One region of the Rhizobium sp. PP-CC-3G-465 genome, then DNA from elsewhere that is predicted to be linked to it. Evidence: riboswitches for the same ligand, from Rfam matches in the RefSeq annotation. Region 1 holds a riboswitch; each other region holds the start of a gene.
What was found. Region 1 has a riboswitch for thiamine pyrophosphate ahead of C8J33_RS00190 (ABC transporter permease). Riboswitches for the same ligand answer to the same signal wherever they lie in the genome.
Positions count from the first base shown of each region.

Region 2: another riboswitch for thiamine pyrophosphate. It lies ahead of thiB (thiamine ABC transporter substrate binding subunit); the one in region 1 lies ahead of C8J33_RS00190 (ABC transporter permease).
Region 3: another riboswitch for thiamine pyrophosphate. It lies ahead of thiC (phosphomethylpyrimidine synthase ThiC); the one in region 1 lies ahead of C8J33_RS00190 (ABC transporter permease).

Region 1 is NZ_SLYH01000001.1:38,082-43,898, forward strand. Features, by position in the region: gene C8J33_RS00175 (ABC transporter ATP-binding protein) at 1-286, shown strand, start outside; gene C8J33_RS00180 (amidase) at 297-1,685, shown strand; gene C8J33_RS00185 (inositol monophosphatase family protein) at 1,692-2,498, opposite strand; TPP riboswitch at 2,745-2,849, shown strand; gene C8J33_RS00190 (ABC transporter permease) at 2,965-3,762, shown strand; gene C8J33_RS00195 (ABC transporter substrate-binding protein) at 3,759-4,703, shown strand; gene C8J33_RS00200 (hydroxyethylthiazole kinase) at 4,700-5,443, shown strand; gene thiE (thiamine phosphate synthase) at 5,421-5,817, shown strand, end outside.
Region 2 is NZ_SLYH01000003.1:125,308-131,124, reverse strand. Features, by position in the region: gene thiQ (thiamine ABC transporter ATP-binding protein) at 1-284, opposite strand, end outside; gene thiP (thiamine/thiamine pyrophosphate ABC transporter permease ThiP) at 281-1,933, opposite strand; gene thiB (thiamine ABC transporter substrate binding subunit) at 1,941-2,909, opposite strand; TPP riboswitch at 3,004-3,133, opposite strand; gene C8J33_RS14835 (thiamine diphosphokinase) at 3,280-3,930, shown strand; gene C8J33_RS14830 (ABC-F family ATP-binding cassette domain-containing protein) at 3,933-5,768, shown strand.
Region 3 is NZ_SLYH01000002.1:255,778-261,594, forward strand. Features, by position in the region: gene repB (plasmid partitioning protein RepB) at 1-573, opposite strand, end outside; gene repA (plasmid partitioning protein RepA) at 675-1,946, opposite strand; gene C8J33_RS13565 (WGR domain-containing protein) at 2,423-2,698, opposite strand; TPP riboswitch at 2,868-2,979, shown strand; gene thiC (phosphomethylpyrimidine synthase ThiC) at 3,070-4,902, shown strand; gene C8J33_RS13575 (hypothetical protein) at 5,092-5,370, shown strand; gene C8J33_RS13580 (methyl-accepting chemotaxis protein) at 5,693-5,817, shown strand, end outside.

The sequences.
Region 1 (5,817 bases):
ACAGGCCGTCTTCGCACGCCCGTTGCATCCCTATACGAGGCTGCTCGCCGATGCCGAGCCGGATGTGACCCGCTTCGGCCGACCGGACCGCCCGCCCGCCCGTGTGGCGGAGGCGATCGATGTCGGCGTCGGCTGCAGCTTCCGCAACCGCTGTCCGCTGGCCGTGGCGCGGTGTACGGCCGAGCGGCCGGAGTTGCGCGAGCTTGAGGGCGGGCCGGAGATGCGCGAACGGCAGACCGCCTGCCACCGCGCCGAGATGCTGCTGGAAACGAACACACCGGGATGATGGAGACGATATGACCGACCTTCTCGACACCACCATCCCGCAGCTGCGCGCCCGTTTCGCGGATCGCTCTTTGTCGCCTTCCGAGTATTGGCTGGCGGTCGAGGCGCGCATCGCGGCCTTCGAGCCGTCCGTGGCGGCGCTTTATGCCTATGATCCAGACGACGCGCGCGTGCAGGCGGCGGCCTCCACCGTGCGCTGGCTGAAGGCCGAGCCGCTCGGGCCTCTCGACGGTATCCCCGTGACGCTGAAGGAATTGATCGCAACGAAGGGCACGCCCGTGCCGCTCGGCACGGCCGCGACGGTCTTGACGCCGGCGGAGGCGGATTCTCCCGTCGCTGCGCGGATGCGGGAGGACGGTGCGGTCATCTTCGCCAAGACCACCTGTCCTGACTACGGCATGCTCTCCTCCGGTCTGTCGAGCTTTCACCCTTTGAGCCGCAACCCGTGGAATACGGCCATGAATCCCGGCGGATCGAGCGCCGGTGCGGCCGCAGCCGGTGCCGCCGGCTATGGGCCGCTGCATATCGGCACGGATATCGGCGGCTCCGTTCGCCTGCCGGCCGGCTGGACGGGGCTGTTCGGCTTCAAGCCGAGCAATGGCCGCATCCCGATCGATCCCTATTATGTCGGGCGTTGCGCGGGGCCGATGACGCGGACGGTCGAGGATGCGGCCTTCGCCATGGCCACGCTGTCGCGGCCGGACGAGCGGGATGCCACGAGCCTGCCGCCAAACGCGATCGACTGGATGGATCTCGACATCGACGTCAAGGGCATGCGCATCGGCCTGATGCTCGATGCCGGCTGCGGGCTGGAAGCCGAGCCGGAGGTGAAGGCAGCGGTTGTCGCAGGCGCCCGACAGTTCGAAGCGGCGGGGGCCGAGATCGTCGAGGTCGGGCCGTTGATGACGCGGGCGATGCTGGACGGGCTCGATCATTTCTGGCGGGCGAAGTTCTGGGGCGATATCCGGAATTTGGCCGCCGAGCGCCGGGCGATGATCCTGCCCTATATCCATGCCTGGGCGGAAAAGGGCGCCGACGTTACCGGCGTGCAGGCTGTTGCGGGCTTCGGGCAGACGATGGAGATGCGCAAGGCTGCGGCACAGCTGTTTTCGACCGTGGATGCTGTCCTCTCGCCCACCAACCCGGTCGTGTCCTACCCGGCCGATTGGGCTTCGCCCACCAACGATCCGGAACGGCCGTTCGAGCACATCGCCTTCACCGTGCCGTGGAACATGTCGGAGCAGCCGGCAGCCTCGATCAATGCCGGCTTTTCCACCTCCGGCATGCCGATCGGCCTGCAGATCGTCGGCCCGCGCTTTGCGGACCTCACGGTGCTGAAACTCTCGAAGCTGTTCGAGACCCTGACGGGCGGGATCCGCCGCTGGCCGCGCCCAAGCTGAGCGGCTTTACTCGGCGGCCACGATATCCGGGCGTTCGAGATTGACGGCGATGTGCGGCCAGAGCGGTTCGGTGTCGGCGATCAGCGCCGTCGTGCCGGCCGCGATCCAGGGAATGTCGGTGCCGGATCGCGTGCCGATGCGCACCTCCAGCCCCGCCTCGCGGGCAATGACGGCGCCGCCGGCGATGTCCCACATGGTCGTATACATCTGCAGATGGCCATCATAGGTACCGCGTGCGGCAAAGAGCAGGCCGATCGAGGTGGAGCGGATCGACTGCACGACCCAGCCGGCATGGCGCAGGCCGACCGTGAGGGCGGCAACCTCGTCGGCCTCGTTCGGCGAGGCATCGCCCAGCGACATGACCCTGACATCCTCGAACGGCACGGTGCGGGTGAAGGGCTTGCCGTTGCGCAGCAGGCCGGTGCCGTCGGCTGCGGCATAGATCTCGCGGAACACCGGCATGGCGACGACGCCGAGATCGGGCCGGCCGTGGGTGACGTGGCCGAGCGAGATGCCCCAGAGCGGCGAGCCGCGCAGGAAGTTGGCCGTCCCGTCGATCGGGTCGATGATCCAGTAGGCATCGCCGCCCGAGCCGCCCATCTCCTCGCCGACCACGGCCTCGCCCGGAAAGGCTTCCGCCAGACGCGCGCGCACCAGTCGCTCGACACTCGTATCGGCCTCGGTCACGAAATCCTGAAAGCCTTTTCTTCCCGTGGCGATGGTGGCGCGGGCCTCGAAGAAGCCGAGCGCCATCTCCATCGCCTCCTCGATCACGGCAACGGCCTTCTCCAGACGGGTCTGCGTCGTCGTCATGTCGATCGTCCTTAATGTTTCGGGCCGTATGCACTGCGCCCCAAGCTGTTCCCGTCGTCTCTATCGCGGGGGCCGTGCCGTGTGCAAGAGCCTCGCAAGCCGCTGTTTCCGTTTGGTAACTTTGCGCTTTCGCAAGACGTGAGGCAAAAGCCTGCCACCGAAAGGGTCGCATTGACGTCGGTAACGCGAGCTTTGCGAAAAACCGGCGGATGGATTGACACGAAGGTCAAAAGCGTGGATTTTCCGCCCACTTCCGAGGGGGGCACCGAACGGTGCTGAGATGGGCGTTGAGCCTGGACCCTTGAACCTGATCCGGGTCATACCGGCGTAGGAACGGAAACAGGTGTCCGCCCACGGCCCTTTCTCTCTTCTCCGCTCGCCTGGATCTCCGTCGTCAATGTTGGAGATCGCTCATGCCGTTCCTCGTCCGCCCGCTATTCCCGCCGCGCGTTCGCTGCGTCTAGCCATGCGCGCCTTTCATGCGGCGCTCGGGCTCGGCGTGCTGGTCCTGCTGTGGCAGGCCGGGACGGTCGTGTTTTCGCCGCCGGCCTATCTGCTGCCGTCACCGCTGGCGGTCGCCAAAGTGTTCCGGGACCAGTGGGATTTCCTGCTGGGGCAAAGCCTCGTCACGCTGTCGGAAATCCTGATCGGGCTCGTGGCCGGGGCGGTGCTCGGTGCGGGGACGGCGTTCGTGCTGGCGGCGAGCCCGCGCATCGGGCCGTTCGTGTGGCCGACGATTCTCATCCTGCAGGCGCTGCCGGTCTTCGTGCTGGCGCCGATCCTCGTCGTCTGGCTCGGATTCGGCATGGCGTCGAAGGTTGCCATGACCGTGCTGATCATCTTCTTTCCCGTCGCCTCCGCCTTTGCAGATGGGCTGAACCGGACGGAGCGGGACATCGTGGACGCGGTATCCTTGACGCAGGCCTCGCACTGGCAGGCGCTGGTGTCGGTGCGTGCGCCTCTGGCGCTTCCGAGCCTCGTTTCCGGCCTGCGCGTCGCCGCACCTCTGGCGCCGCTCGGGGCTGTCGTCGGCGAGTGGGTCGGTGCGTCTGCCGGTCTCGGCTTCGTCATGGTGCAGGCCAATGCCCGCATGCAGACGGCCACCGTCTTTGCCGCCATGGTCGTGCTCGCCGTCATGACGTTGCTCCTGCGCCTGCTGGTCGATCTCCTCACCGCCCGCCTCGCGCCCTGGGCGCGGGACGGCGGGCGCCTTCATCCCGAACGTCGAACTTTTCAAACCATCTCATCCTGGAGATCTTCATGATCCGTCTTTTCATCGCGACGATGCTTGGCCTGTCCAGCCTTTTCGCCACCACATCCGCGCAGGCCGCCGACAAGCTGACCGTGCTGCTCGAATGGTTCGTCAACCCCGACCATGCACCCATGGTGATCGCGCAGGAAAAGGGCCTTTTCGCCAAAGCAGGGCTCGATGTCACACTCGTGCCGCCGGCCGACCCTTCCGTCGTGCCGCGGCTCGTGGCCGCCAAGCAGGCGGATATCGGCATCCACTACCAGCCCAATCTCTATCGCGACCATGAAGCCGGCCTGCCGCTCGTGCGCTTCGGCACGCTGGTGGAGACGCCGCTGAACACGGTGACGGTGCTTGCCGATGGGCCGATCAAGAGCTTGAAGGATTTGAAGGGCCGGAAGGTCGGTTATTCCGTTTCCGGTTTCGAGGATGTGCTGCTGCAGCGGATGCTGGCGTCCGAAGGACTTTCGAAAGGCGATGTCGAGCTCATCAACGTCAATTTCTCGCTGTCGCCCTCGCTGATTTCGGGTGCGGTGGATGCAACGATCGGCGGCTATCGCAATTTCGAACTGACGCAGATGAAGCTCGAGGGACATCCCGGCCGCGCCTTCTTTCTGGAGGAGCATGGTATCCCGGTCTATGACGAGCTTGTCTTCGTCACCCATCGCGACCTTGTGAACGATGCCCGCCTGCCGCGCTTCCTGTCGGCCGTCGAGGAGGCCTCGATCTTCCTCACCAATCACCCGCAAGAGGCCTGGGCGCTGTTTGCCAAGGCCTATCCGAACCTCGACGACGAACTGAACCGCACCGCCTTCTTCGACACGCTGCCGCGCTTTGCCAAGCGTCCCTTCGCGCTCGATACCGGCCGCTACGCGCGGTTCGGCGCCTTTATGCAGGAGGAGGGGCTGATCGCGAAGGCGCCTGACGTTGCCGATATCGCGGTGGAGCTGAAATGAGTGAGATCACGCCACAGGCCGTGGCAGGCATGCTGGCGCGGGTACGGCAGGCGCGGCCGCGCGTGCATTGCCTCATGAACAGCGTGGTGCAGAAGTTCACCGCCGACGGCATCACGGTCATCGGCGGCATTCCCTCGATGACCGCATCGCTCGAAGAGGTGGAGAGCTTCGTCGGCCGCGCGGATGCGCTGACCGTCAATCTCGGCACGCTCGATGCGGAGCGCCGCGAGGCGATCCGGCTTGGCGTCGCGGTCGCGCGGGGACAGGGCAAGCCGTGGATCGTCGATCCCGTCCATTGCGATTATTCGCCGTCACGGCTCGCCTTTGCGCGGGAACTGATCGCGCTGCAGCCGACCGTCGTGCGCGGCAATCGTGCCGAGATGGTTCTGATCGGTGAGACGCCCGGAATCTTGCGGATCGTCACCGGCCCGGTCGATCTGCTGCAACTCGGAGATGCCTCCGTCGAGATCGGCAACGGGCATCCCTTCATGGCGCAGGTGACCGGCACCGGCTGCCTCTCGGGCGGCGTCATCGCCGCGTTTATGGCCGTCGAGCCGGATTCGCTTGCCGCAGCCGCCGCTGCCCTGACCGTCACCGGGATCGCGGCGGAACGGGCGGCGCCCCATGCGCGCGGGCCCGGCACGTTCGCTGCCGCCTTTCTCGATGCGCTGGCAACGGTCGGCGACACCGACATTCTTCATCACGCAAGGATCCGACATGACCATCCCGAACACGAGTAAGGTCGATGACCGCCTGAACGCGATCGTCGATGCATCGCTGGCGGATATCGCGCCGTTGCCCGAGCTGGCTCTGCTTGCCGCCCGCAATGGCGCAACGCTGATCCAGTACCGCGACAAGACTGCCTCCACGCGCCTCATGGTCGAACGCGCCACCGCCATCCGCGAGGCCCTTGCCGGCACCGGCGTTGCCTTCGTCGTCAACGATCGGGTGGACGTGGCGCTGGCAGCCGGCGCTGCCGGCGTGCATCTCGGGGCCGACGACATGGATGCGGAGACGGCGCGGCGGTTGCTGGGCGACGCCGCGATTATTGGCCTTACGGTGAAAACGGCTGAAGATGCGGAGCGTGCGGGTCGTGCGCCGGTGGACTATGCCT
Region 2 (5,817 bases), on a different contig from region 1:
AAGAGATTGTGCTCTTGGAAGATGACCGAGACCGGACGGAGCGCCGGCGGGATCGGGGTCGCGTCCTCGCCCAGAATGCTGACGCGGCCTGCGTCCGGTGTCTCGAAACCGGCGACGAGGTTGAGCAGGGTGGATTTGCCGGAGCCGGAAGCGCCGGTGATCGCGGTGATCCTGCCGCTTTCGATCGCGGCATCGAAGAGGAGCGTTCGCGGGGCGGGATGACCGGGGAAGCGGACCGCGACGTTTTCAAGACGGACGGCGATCGTCGGGTCTGTCGTAGTCATGATGTGCGCTCCCTCAGGCTTTCGCGTGCGGTTCCGAGGATGGTGAGGGCGACGCAGACGATGCCGAGAAGCAGAGCGAGGCCGGCGGCATCCGTGGTACGGTAGCTGCCCACGCGGCTGTAGAGCAGGTAGGGCAGGGTGACCATGTCCTGCGATCCGAACAATGCGACCGCGCCGAGATCGCCCAGCGACAGGGCGGCGGCGAAGGACAGGGCCATCAACAAGGGGCGGCGCAGGCCCGGCCCGTCGACGAGCACGATGCGGGACCAGCCGGAAATGCCGAGGCTCGTCGTCAGGCGTCCGGTGCGGGCGGCGTGTGTTGCGATGGCCGGTGCCAGCACGCGGGTGACGAAGGGCAGTGCCATCAGCGTGTTGATAAGGGTGATGACGACCGGCGCGAAGCGGGCGACATCGCCGAGCGGGCGAAGCAGCAGAAACCATCCCGCCCCGATGACGACCGGCGGGACGAGGAGGACCAGCGACGTACCGGCGGCGACGCTGCCGGAAAAGACATGCGCGAAACGGCCCGGCCGGCGTGGCGACAGCAGGATCTGGCGCGTGGTCAGCATGGCGGTGGCCAGCGCAACCGAAAGAGCCGCCGACGCCGCGGCGATGCCGAGGCTGGTCGCGAGCGCCCGGTGGACCTGGGCGTCCAATGCCAATTTGGCGAGGTCGGAGGCAAGGCCCGAGACGAGGACGGAGGCGAGCGGCGTTGCGACGAAGAGGGCGGCGAGCGCGATGACAAGGATATCGGCGAGGATGGCGGTGCGAGACCGGCCATCGAAGCGGCGCACCGGCCGGCCGGTCGTGAAGCCCTCGGTTGCGGGCGGGGTCAGCCAGCGAAGGGCCAGAAGGAGCACGGCCGTCACCATGATCTGCAGCGCCGAGAGCGCGATGGCACGTGGGGGATCGAAGTCGAACCGCAGGGCCTGATAGATCGCGACTTCCAGCGTGCTCGCCGCCGGGCCGCCGCCGAGCGTCAGCACCAGCGTGAAACTGGTGGCGCACAGCATGAAGATAAGGCCGGCAATGCCCGACAGCAGGCCGCGGATGACCGGCCACTCGATGAAGCGGAAGAGCGAAAAACTGGATATTCCGAGATTGGCGGAGACAAGCCAGTATTCGCCGGGAATGCGGTCGAGCCCCGACAGCAGCAGTCTGACGGCGAGCGGCATGTTGAAGAAGACATGCGCGACGAGAATGCCGGCGAGACCGTAGATCGCGACAGGACGGTCAAGATCGAGCAGGGCGAACAGATCGTTGACGACGCCCTGCCGCCCCCAGATGCCGACGATGCCGAGGGCTGCGACCAGCGCGGGCAGGCCGAGCGGCAGCGCCATCAGCCTGATGATCCAGATCCGGCCGATAAAGCTTCGGCGCCGGGCGAGCGCCAAGGCCACGGGGATGGCAAAGGCGACCGACAGGAGCGTGGAGAGGCCCGCCTGGATCAAAGTGAAGCGGGCGACGCGCCAGACATAGGCGTCAAAGACAGGGGCGTCGAAGACACCGCTGGTATCCCTCGTGCCCGCCGCCTCGCCGGTCGCGGCCAGCGCGAGAGCGAGGATGGCGGCGCCGACGAACAGCGCGATGCCGACGATGCCCGCTACGCCGAGTGTCCGCGTCAGGCGGCGATCGCGACCGGCGGGCATGGGACGATCAGTTCCGGCTCATGGCGGCCAGCCATTCGTCGATCCAGGCCTTGCGGTTCTTGGCGACCTCCTCGGGGTTCATCAGGAAGGTCGTCTTTGGCTGGACCAGCTTTCCGAAAGCCTCCGGCAGCGGTTCGCTGGTGGTCGCCACCGGCATCATCCAGTTGGTCGTGGGCAGGATCGTCTGCGCTTCCGGGCCGTTGAGGAAGGCGAGGAAGGCCTTGGCGAGATCGGGGTCGCGTGCAGCCTTCGTCATGCCGGCCACCTCGATCTGGATATAGTGCCCCTCGGCAAATTCTGCCGCCTGATAGCGATCGCTGCTTTCGGCGACCATGTGATAGGCGGGCGAGGTCGTGTAGGACAGAACCATGGGCGCTTCGCCCTTGGTAAAGAGGCCATAGGCTTCCGACCAGCCGGGCGTGACGGTGAGGATGCGATCCTTCAGCTTGCTCCAGGCTTCGCTGGACTGGTCGCCATAGACCGACTTTACCCACAGAAGCAGGCCGAGGCCCGGCGTCGATGTGCGGGGATCCTCGATAACGATCTTTTCCTTACCCCCGCCCTCGACCAGTTCCTTGAGGCTTTTCGGCGGGGTCTTCAGCGTCTGCGTGTCGTAGACGAAGGCGAAATGGCCGTAATCATAGGGTACGAAGCTATCGTCCGAAAAGCCGCCGGGAACCTTCAGCGCCGAGGTGTCGAGGCCATGCGGGGCAAAGAAGCCGGTGGCCTTGGCCTCAGTGACGAGGTTTGTGTCGAGGCCGACGACGACATCCGCCTTGGAGGCCGGGCCTTCGAGCTTCAGCCGCGTAAGCAACTCCACGCCATCGGCGACGCTGACATAGGTCAGCGTGCAGTCGCAGGTCTTCTCGAAGCTTTCGGCGACCTTCGGGCCGGGGCCCCATTCGCTGGTGAAGCTCTCATAGGTGTAGACGGTCAGCACCTTCTTCTCGGCGGCTTGTACCCCGGTGAACATCATGCCGGCGGTGAAAAGCAGAGTGGTCGTGGTGGTGAAAAGCCATGTGCCGCGCATGCGCGCCTCCTTTAAAAATACGTGTTTCAAGGGGAGTAGCGCTTGCGAGCCGTCTAATCCCTCCGCCGGTGCTAGCCGGATCAGGTTCCGCGGGTTGGCTTTTCAGCCTCTCAGCCCATCTTCCCGCGACGAAGGATCGTCGCGTTAGAAAGGCACCCCGTTAGAGCACGCAAAGATCTAGACGCGGTCCCGCCTGTTGGCAAGATCCAAGGTTGCAGGATGCGCGGCGTGCCAACGCCCGTGCCCTCCCGCATCTTTAGGGCTTTTGCGTCCTTTGACCTTTGCCTCCGGGACGGCTTCGCGCTATGGCAGCGCGATGACCGCAACCGCATTCACCATCCTGCTCGGCGGGCCGCTGACGATGACCGACCGGCTGGCGTCGCAGCTGGCCGGCACGCGCGTCATCGCGGCCGATGGCGGCATGCGGCATGCGAGCGCCATCGGGCTGACGCCGGAGCTCTGGGTCGGCGATTTCGACTCGACACCGGATGCACTGATCGCGGCCTGGCCAAACGTGCGGCGCGAGCCCTATCCGCCGGCCAAGAACGAGACCGATGGCGAGATTGCGGTCGCTGCGGCGCGGATGCGCGGCGCAACGCGGCTCATTCTCGCTGGGGCGCTCGGCGGCGAGCGCAGCGACCATGCCTTTCAGCACCTGCTGCACGGCCTGCACCTTGCCGAGACCGGGCTCGACGTGCTCCTGACCTCGGGCGAGGAAGAGGCGGTGCCGCTGCTTCCCGGCGTCACGCAGATCGACCTGCCGAAAGGCTGCCTCTTTTCCGTGCTCGGTTTCGATGCGCTGAGCGATCTCTCCATTGCGGGTGCGCGCTATTCGCTCGCCCGTTTCGCGGTGCCCTTCGGGTCGTCGCGCACCCTTTCCAACGTGGCGGAAGGACCCGTGCAGCTGACGCTTGGCACGGGCCGCGCGATGCTTCTCGCCCGCCCCCTCGACATGACAGGAGCCTGACCATGGCGCCGCCCATTCTGAAACTCGACGATATCGTGCTGACCTTCGGTGGCACGCCGCTTTTGAACGGTGCGGCGCTGCAGGTGGAGCCGGGCGACCGGATCTGCCTCGTCGGCCGCAACGGCTCCGGCAAATCGACGCTGCTGAAGATCGCCGCCGGGCTGATCGAGCCGCAGTCGGGCGAGGTGTTTCGGCATCCGTCATCGACCGTGCGCTACCTGGAGCAGGCGCCGGATTTCGGGGCCTACACCACCGTGCAGGCCTATGCCGAGGCGGGCCTCGGGCCGGGCGACGATCCCTATCGTGTGACCTATCTCCTGTCGCATCTGGGCTTGAGCGGCGAGGAGAACCCGAACGATCTCTCCGGCGGCGAGGCGCGGCGCGCGGCCCTTGCCCGGGTACTGGCGCCCGAGCCCGACATCCTGATGCTCGACGAGCCAACCAACCATCTCGATCTTCCGACCATAGAATGGCTGGAAGGCGAGCTGCAGAAGACGCGCAGCGCCCTCATCCTCATCTCGCACGACCGTCGCTTTCTGGAGAAGGTCTCGACCGCGACCGTCTGGCTCGATCGCGGCACATCGCGACGGCTCGACCGGGGCTTTGGCCAGTTCGAAGCGTGGCGGGACCAGGTGCTGGAGCAGGAAGAGCTGGAACAGCACAAGCTCGGCAAGCAGATCGAGCGGGAAGAGCACTGGCTGCGCTATGGCGTGACCGCCCGGCGCAAGCGCAACATGCGCCGCCTCGGCGCGCTGCAGGATCTGCGCTCCAACTATCGCGGCCACAAGGGGCCGCAGGGTTCGGTACAGGCCAACGTGTCCGATGCGCAGGAATCCGGCAAGCTGGTGATCGAGGCGGAGAAGATCACCAAGGCCTATGGCGAGCGCATCATCGTTGCACCCTTTTCCATCCGGGTGCACCGGGGCGACTGCATCGGTCTCGTCGGCCCGAACGGCGCCGGCAAGACCACGCTATTGAAGATGCTGACCGGTCAGATGAAGCCCGACGAGGGCAAGGTGAAGCTCGGCACCAATCTCGAGATCGCCACGCTCGACCAGAAGCGCGAGGATCTGAACCTTGAGGATACGCTGGCCAACTACCTGACCGACGGCCGCGGCGAGACCCTGCTCGTCAATGGCGAGCAGCGGCATGTGACCGGCTACATGAAGGAGTTTCTGTTCCAGCCGGAGCAGGCGCGCACGCCGATCAAGAACCTTTCCGGTGGCGAGCGGGCTCGGTTGATGCTGGCGCGCATCCTGTCGCGCCCGACGAACCTTCTGATCCTCGACGAGCCGACCAACGACCTCGACATCGAGACGCTCGACCTCTTGCAGGAGATCGTCGCAGGGTTTGCCGGCACCGTCATCCTCGTCAGCCACGACCGCGACTTCCTCGACCGCACGGTGACCTCCACCATCGCACCGGCCGATCCGGAAGCCCCGGATGGGCGCTGGATCGAATATGCCGGTGGCTATTCCGACATGATGGTGCAGCGCAAGGGCGTGGCCGACGAGCGCAAGCGCGCCGAGAAGGCGGAGAAGGCCCGCCAGACCGGCGCTGCTTCGACCTCCGGTGCCGGTGGCACCGGGAAAGCGGCCAAGGGAAAGCTCTCCTTCAAGCAGAAGTTCGCGCTGGAGAACCTGCCGAAGGAGATGGAGAAGGCGCAAAGCGAGATCGCGAAGCGCGAGGCCGAGATGGCCGACCCCAAGCTCTTCACCAAGAACCCGGCCCGTTTTGCAGCGCTTGCCGCGGAACTCGAAAAGCTGCGCGCCTCCATCGAAACGATGGAGGGCGAATGGCTGGAGCTGGAAATGCTGCGCGAGGAGCTGGAGGGGTAAAGACCCCACAGCGTCCCTGATTCGCGTCATCCTTGATTCGTGGGGGCAT
Region 3 (5,817 bases), on a different contig from region 1:
AACCAGTTCGTCGTCGGTCAGCGCGCGAATGATCGCCTTAACCGGACGACCGAGGCGGGCGGCAGCGCGGATACGGCGGTGACCATAGGCCGTCTGGTAGACGCCGTGCTTCTCCGGGTGCGGGCGCAGAAGCACCGGCACCTGCTGACCCGCCTCGCGCACGCTTTCCACCAGCGCTTCGAAATCTTCGTCCGCCGGCCCGTCGATCACGAGCCGATCCTCGACGAACGAGGCCTCGATCCGTGCGGGGTCGATGCCGACGACGTGCTCGCCTTCCGACAAAGCTTGCCGCAGCGCGCGGGCTTCCTCCGCCTCGCGGGTGATCGCGTTCAGCGAGAGGCCCATGACCTTGACCGCGCCGGATGCGCTGCGCGTGTGGGGTGTGAGCGGCACACCCTCCCCCGGTGTCCCCGGTGTCCCCGGGTTTGTAGGGTTCTCGGCCGATTTCTGTTCAGGCGCCGGGCCTTCGCTCGGACCAGGCTTTTGCGCTTCCGCCGCACGCACGACGTCGGCCGGGCTCAGCCCGCCCCCAAACAGCGCCTTCAGTTCGCTCTTGCGGTTCCCCGCCATCATCCGATCCCTTTCCGCGTTCCCGGCCCGAAAGCCGCTCGCTCAACTCGTCTGCAACAGCGAAGCGCCCTGCGGCCGCTTGCCCATTCCCGTCCCTGACCCCGTCAGCGGTTCCACACCGCGTGCACCAGCGTTTCGATCTCGCTGTTGACGGCATTCATCGATTCCACCGCGCGGTCGTAGGTCGCGCGGGTAAAGTTCTCTCGGCCGACCTCGTAGAGCGTCTGCTTGGTCAGACCCGCATCCGACACGGCGGTCGATTTCACCATGGGTGCCGTCAGCACGCGCTCGCCGAAAAGCGAGCGCATGAAGCCGACGATCTGCGCTTGCGGCCCGTCATTCGGCTCGAAGCGGGTGACGAGGTAGCGGAGGAAATCGAAATTCAGCGTGCCCCCGGCGTCCCGCACGACGGACAGCAGATCGGCCGTCATGAACAGGAACTGGTTCATCGAGGCGATGTCCAGCATCTGCGGATGCACGGTGACGATGACGGAGGTCGAGGCGCAGAGCGCCGACAGCGTGAGATAGCCGAGCTGCGGCGGGCAGTCGATCACGACCACGTCGTAGTCGGTCTCCACCGTTTCCAGCACCGCCTGGATCCGGGCGAAGAACAGGGGACCGCCCCCCGTTGCCCCTTCCCGGCCGGACTGCCGGTCGGCCAGCGCCTGCGGCGTTACATGCTCGAATTCCTGCAGCTCGATATTGCCGGGCACGAGATCGAGGCCGGGGAAATAGGTCTGGCGGATGACGTCGGACAAAGGCCGCTGCTCGGCATCGTAGCGGATGGCACCATAGAGCGTGTCGTTGCCGGTCAGGTCCAGTTCCGGCTGGTAGCCGAAGAGCGCCGACAGCGAGGCCTGCGGATCGAGATCGATGGCGAGCACCCGGTGGCCGGTCAGCGCCAGATATTGCGCCAGATGCACGGCGGATGTCGTCTTGCCGGAGCCGCCCTTGAAATTGGTGACGGAGATGACCTGCATCCGTTCGCCGGCCTCCGCATCCCGCCGCGGCAGGTAGCCCCGCGCCTTGGCGGTATTGCCTTTGGCGAGCGCCTGTTCCGACAGGTGCAGGCGCAGCGCGTTGATATCGGACAGCGAATAGAAGCGACGACCGCCCGCGCCGGTTTCCGGCTGCGGCCCCTCGCCGGCCAGAGACAGCTGGCGCAGATAGCCATCGGAGACGCCGATCAGCTTGGCGGCCTCGCCGGAGGAGAACGACCGCAACGTCTTCGTCGCGGTCGGCGGAAACAAACGCTCGCGCATCGCCTTCAGCTGTTCCGACAGCGCGCTCGCATCCGCCGCAATCGTCAGATCCGCCGATGGTGTCGGCGCCGCATCTTTCGGGCCGGTGCGTGTCGTGTGGGCCGTTGGGGCCATGTCGTTTCTTTCCTCAATGTCTGGCCGGCGTGCCGCCGGCTTGCGGACGGGCTGCGTCCGGGGGATGGTCGATGTCTGCCATGTTCTCGCCCGCGCGGCGGCGATTCTCATGCGTCAGTGTATACGTCGCGCCATCACATATACAGAGGTGGCGGCCTGTTACGCCGGAGGCGCATGTATCTGCCTCCAACCGTTAGAGGTTGAGGGCTGTTGCTGAGTCGCGTCAAGCGATATTTGAAACGTGAAATCCGAATCATTCTTCCTGTCCACAGTGCCTCTTCGCGGCCATTCCGTCGTGGTGGCGCGCTGAGAATAGACGAAAGGGTGAATGCGGGGAGAAAGAGGGGTAGGCGACATTGAAACGGAAGGCTGATTCCGCCGTTTTATCCCCGCCTCCCGCCGCTGGGAAACGCGAGTTGACAGCTGTCAACTTTTGAATTGGGGTGAGTCGCGTGTTAGGCCAAAGTTGACAGCTGTCAACTCGCCCGCGCCACCGGACGCAAACCCCACTGCCCCACCATGTACCCCCGCGCCCGCTTCTGCCGGAGAAGCGCCATCATGGCCGCCGTCGCCGCCCGCTCGTCCGCGAAGAACTCGACACGAGATCGCCCCGCAGATCCGATCCGGCCCCAGCGACGAACGAGCACAATCTCGCCGAAGAGCGAGGGCTCCAGCGAGAGCGCGTAGAAACGCGCCATGTTGCGCGATGGGTCGCAGCGTTCCAGATGCAGGCGATAGGACGGGGTTTTCATGCGCGCAGAGTCTCGCTCTGGGGAGGCGACGTCCAACGAGACTTATGAATCGATCCGGCGTGATCGATTCATAGCTGTGATCGAACGGACCTCTCTCATCCTCCGTGCTGCCGAAAAGGCGCGGCTAAAAGCCGGCTTGACCGCGGCCACGGCTCCATGCAACCTTCCGCATATTCACCAGGGGGGTCCCGGCAAGGGGCTGAGATACTGCTATCGCGCGCAGTGACCCGTTGAACCTGATCCAGCTCATACTGGCGGAGGGACGGTGCGATGCTTGCAGGCTCTTGGGTGGATCTCCGCCTGGTAGCCGGCATGCGTCTTCTCATCATTCCAACACTGGGACTGGGTCTCCAACCTCGGAGAGCCTTGCCATGACTGTTGCCACTTCCAAATCTGTGCCGAGCGTCACCACCGGCCCACTGCCGGCCTCAACCAAGGTGTTCAAGCCTGGGCTGCTTCACCCCGGCATCCGTGTGCCGATGCGCGAGATCGCGCTTCACCCCACGGCCGGCGAACCGCCGGTCACGGTCTATGATCCCTCCGGCCCCTATACCGATCCGGCCCATGCCGTCTCCATCGATCGCGGCCTGCCGCGCATTCGGGAAGCGTGGCTCAGCGCGCGTGCCGACACCACGGCTTATGAGGGGCGGGCGGTAACCTCGGCCGACAATGGCTTCGTTGCGGGCGACCGCCTGACGCCCGAATTTCCCGTCCGGGCCACGCCGCTGAAGGCTGCGGGATCCCGCGCCTTGACGCAGCTGGCCTACGCCCGCGCGGGCATCATCACCGCGGAAATGGAGTTCGTCGCGATCCGCGAGAACCTCGGGCGGCAGAGGCAGTGCCAAGCTCTTGCGCGGGACGGGGAGGGTTTTGGCGCCGAGGTGCCGGATTTCGTCACACCGGAATTCGTCCGCCGCGAAGTGGCGGAGGGCCGGGCGATCATTCCCGCCAACATCAACCACCCCGAGCTTGAGCCGATGATCATCGGCCGGAACTTTCTCGTGAAGATCAATGCGAATATCGGCAATTCCGCCGTAACCTCCTCCATGGCGGAAGAGGTGGACAAGATGGTCTGGGCCATCCGCTGGGGTGCCGATACGGTGATGGACCTCTCCACCGGCCGCAACATCCACAATATCCGCGATTGGATCCTCCGAAACGCCCCGGTGCCCATCGGCACCGTACCGCTCTATCAGGCGCTGGAGAAGGTCAACGGCATTGCCGAGGCTCTCACCTGGGAGGTCTATCGCGACACGCTGATCGAACAGGCGGAGCAGGGGGTGGACTATTTCACCATCCATGCCGGCGTGCGGCTTTCCTATATCCCGCTGACCGTGAGCCGGGTGACCGGCATCGTCTCGCGCGGCGGCTCCATCATGGCGAAGTGGTGCCTGCATCACCACCGGGAGAACTTTCTCTACGAGCATTTCGAGGAGATCTGCGAGATTGCACGCGCCTATGACGTCTCCTTCTCGCTCGGCGACGGTTTGCGGCCGGGCTCGATTGCGGACGCCAACGACGCCGCGCAGTTTGCCGAGCTGGAAACGCTTGGCGAACTGACGAAGATCGCTTGGGGCCGCGATTGCCAGGTGATGATCGAAGGGCCCGGCCATGTGCCGATGCATAAGATCAAGGCCAATATGGACAAGCAGCTCGCCGTCTGCGGCGAGGCGCCGTTCTATACGCTCGGACCGCTCACCACCGATATCGCGCCCGGCTACGATCATATCACCTCCGGCATCGGAGCAGCGATGATCGGCTGGTTCGGCACGGCCATGCTCTGCTACGTCACGCCAAAGGAGCATCTGGGCCTGCCGGACCGCAACGACGTGAAGACCGGCGTCATCACCTACAAGATCGCCGCCCACGCCGCCGATCTCGCCAAGGGCCATCCGGCCGCGCGCCTGCGCGACGATGCGCTCTCCCGCGCGCGCTTCGAGTTCCGCTGGGAAGACCAGTTCAACCTCTCGCTCGACCCCGACACCGCCCGCGCCTTCCACGACGAGACCCTGCCGAAGGACGCCCACAAGGTCGCGCATTTCTGCTCCATGTGCGGCCCGAAATTCTGTTCCATGCGGATTTCTCATGACATCCGCGCGGAAGCGCAGAAGGAAGGTCTGGAGGCGATGGCCGCGAAGTACAGGAATGGCGGCGATCTCTACATGCCCGTGGGAGAGGACGCGGGGAGGGAAGGGGAGGCGTGAGACGGCTTCGGGCGGATGCCTTGGGGATGAGGGGGGCTTCGGCATCTGCCTCTAGGGATGGTTTGAATGAGGGTCCCCGCACGCTCTGTCATTTCCGTTCCCGATCCCGTGTCGGAACCCGCGCAGCCTTGCCTTTCTCCCGCTGCGAGGGTTCAATGCTGAACGGTCCGAACCTTGCGAAAGGCTGTCATGGGAACCCTCGTCGCCGCCGTCTTCCTGCTCATCTTCCTGTTCGGCTGCCTGCGGTCTCCCGGCCAGGCGACCATACTCGCGGGTCTTCTGATCTTTGCCGCGGGTCTCGTGCCCCTGGCGCTGATCACCGACATCCACCCCTATTTCCTCCTCGCCGTCCTGCAAGCCCTCACGACCACCCCCGCCGTTCCCATCGGCATTGCGCTGATGGCGCTCGGCCGGCTGGTCGTTCAGGCCGAACGACGCGAGGCGGCGCGGCAGCGCGATCGTCCTTGAATATCGGTCGCGGGCATCTGGCTTCGGCAACAAGAGGGGAGGGCCCCGCAGGATGTCTCTGTGGCAGCGCCGAGTATTTCTACAGACGATCCACAGGCCGCGACAGACTTGTCTTACCCTAAATATCGGGTAGACAGCGCTTCATCACGTTGAGCCCCGCGTCACGTCTTGACGTCATCACGACGCGGCGGTTCCGTTAAACGTATTTCAACCAAACCTTTGTAAAACAGGGAGAATGGACAGCACTGTGCCGTCCCGACCGACTGTGTGCCCGAGTTTATCGCCGACCCGTTGAAGCAAAGATCGCGTTTGGAGACGCCGGATGTTCCCAAAAACGGCCACGGGCCGCAATATGTTCGCCATCGTCGCCACGGGGGTCGCCACCACGGTGGCAACGGCGGGCATTCTTCTCTACCTCGCCTATCACGAGGTCCGTGCGCGTTCGAT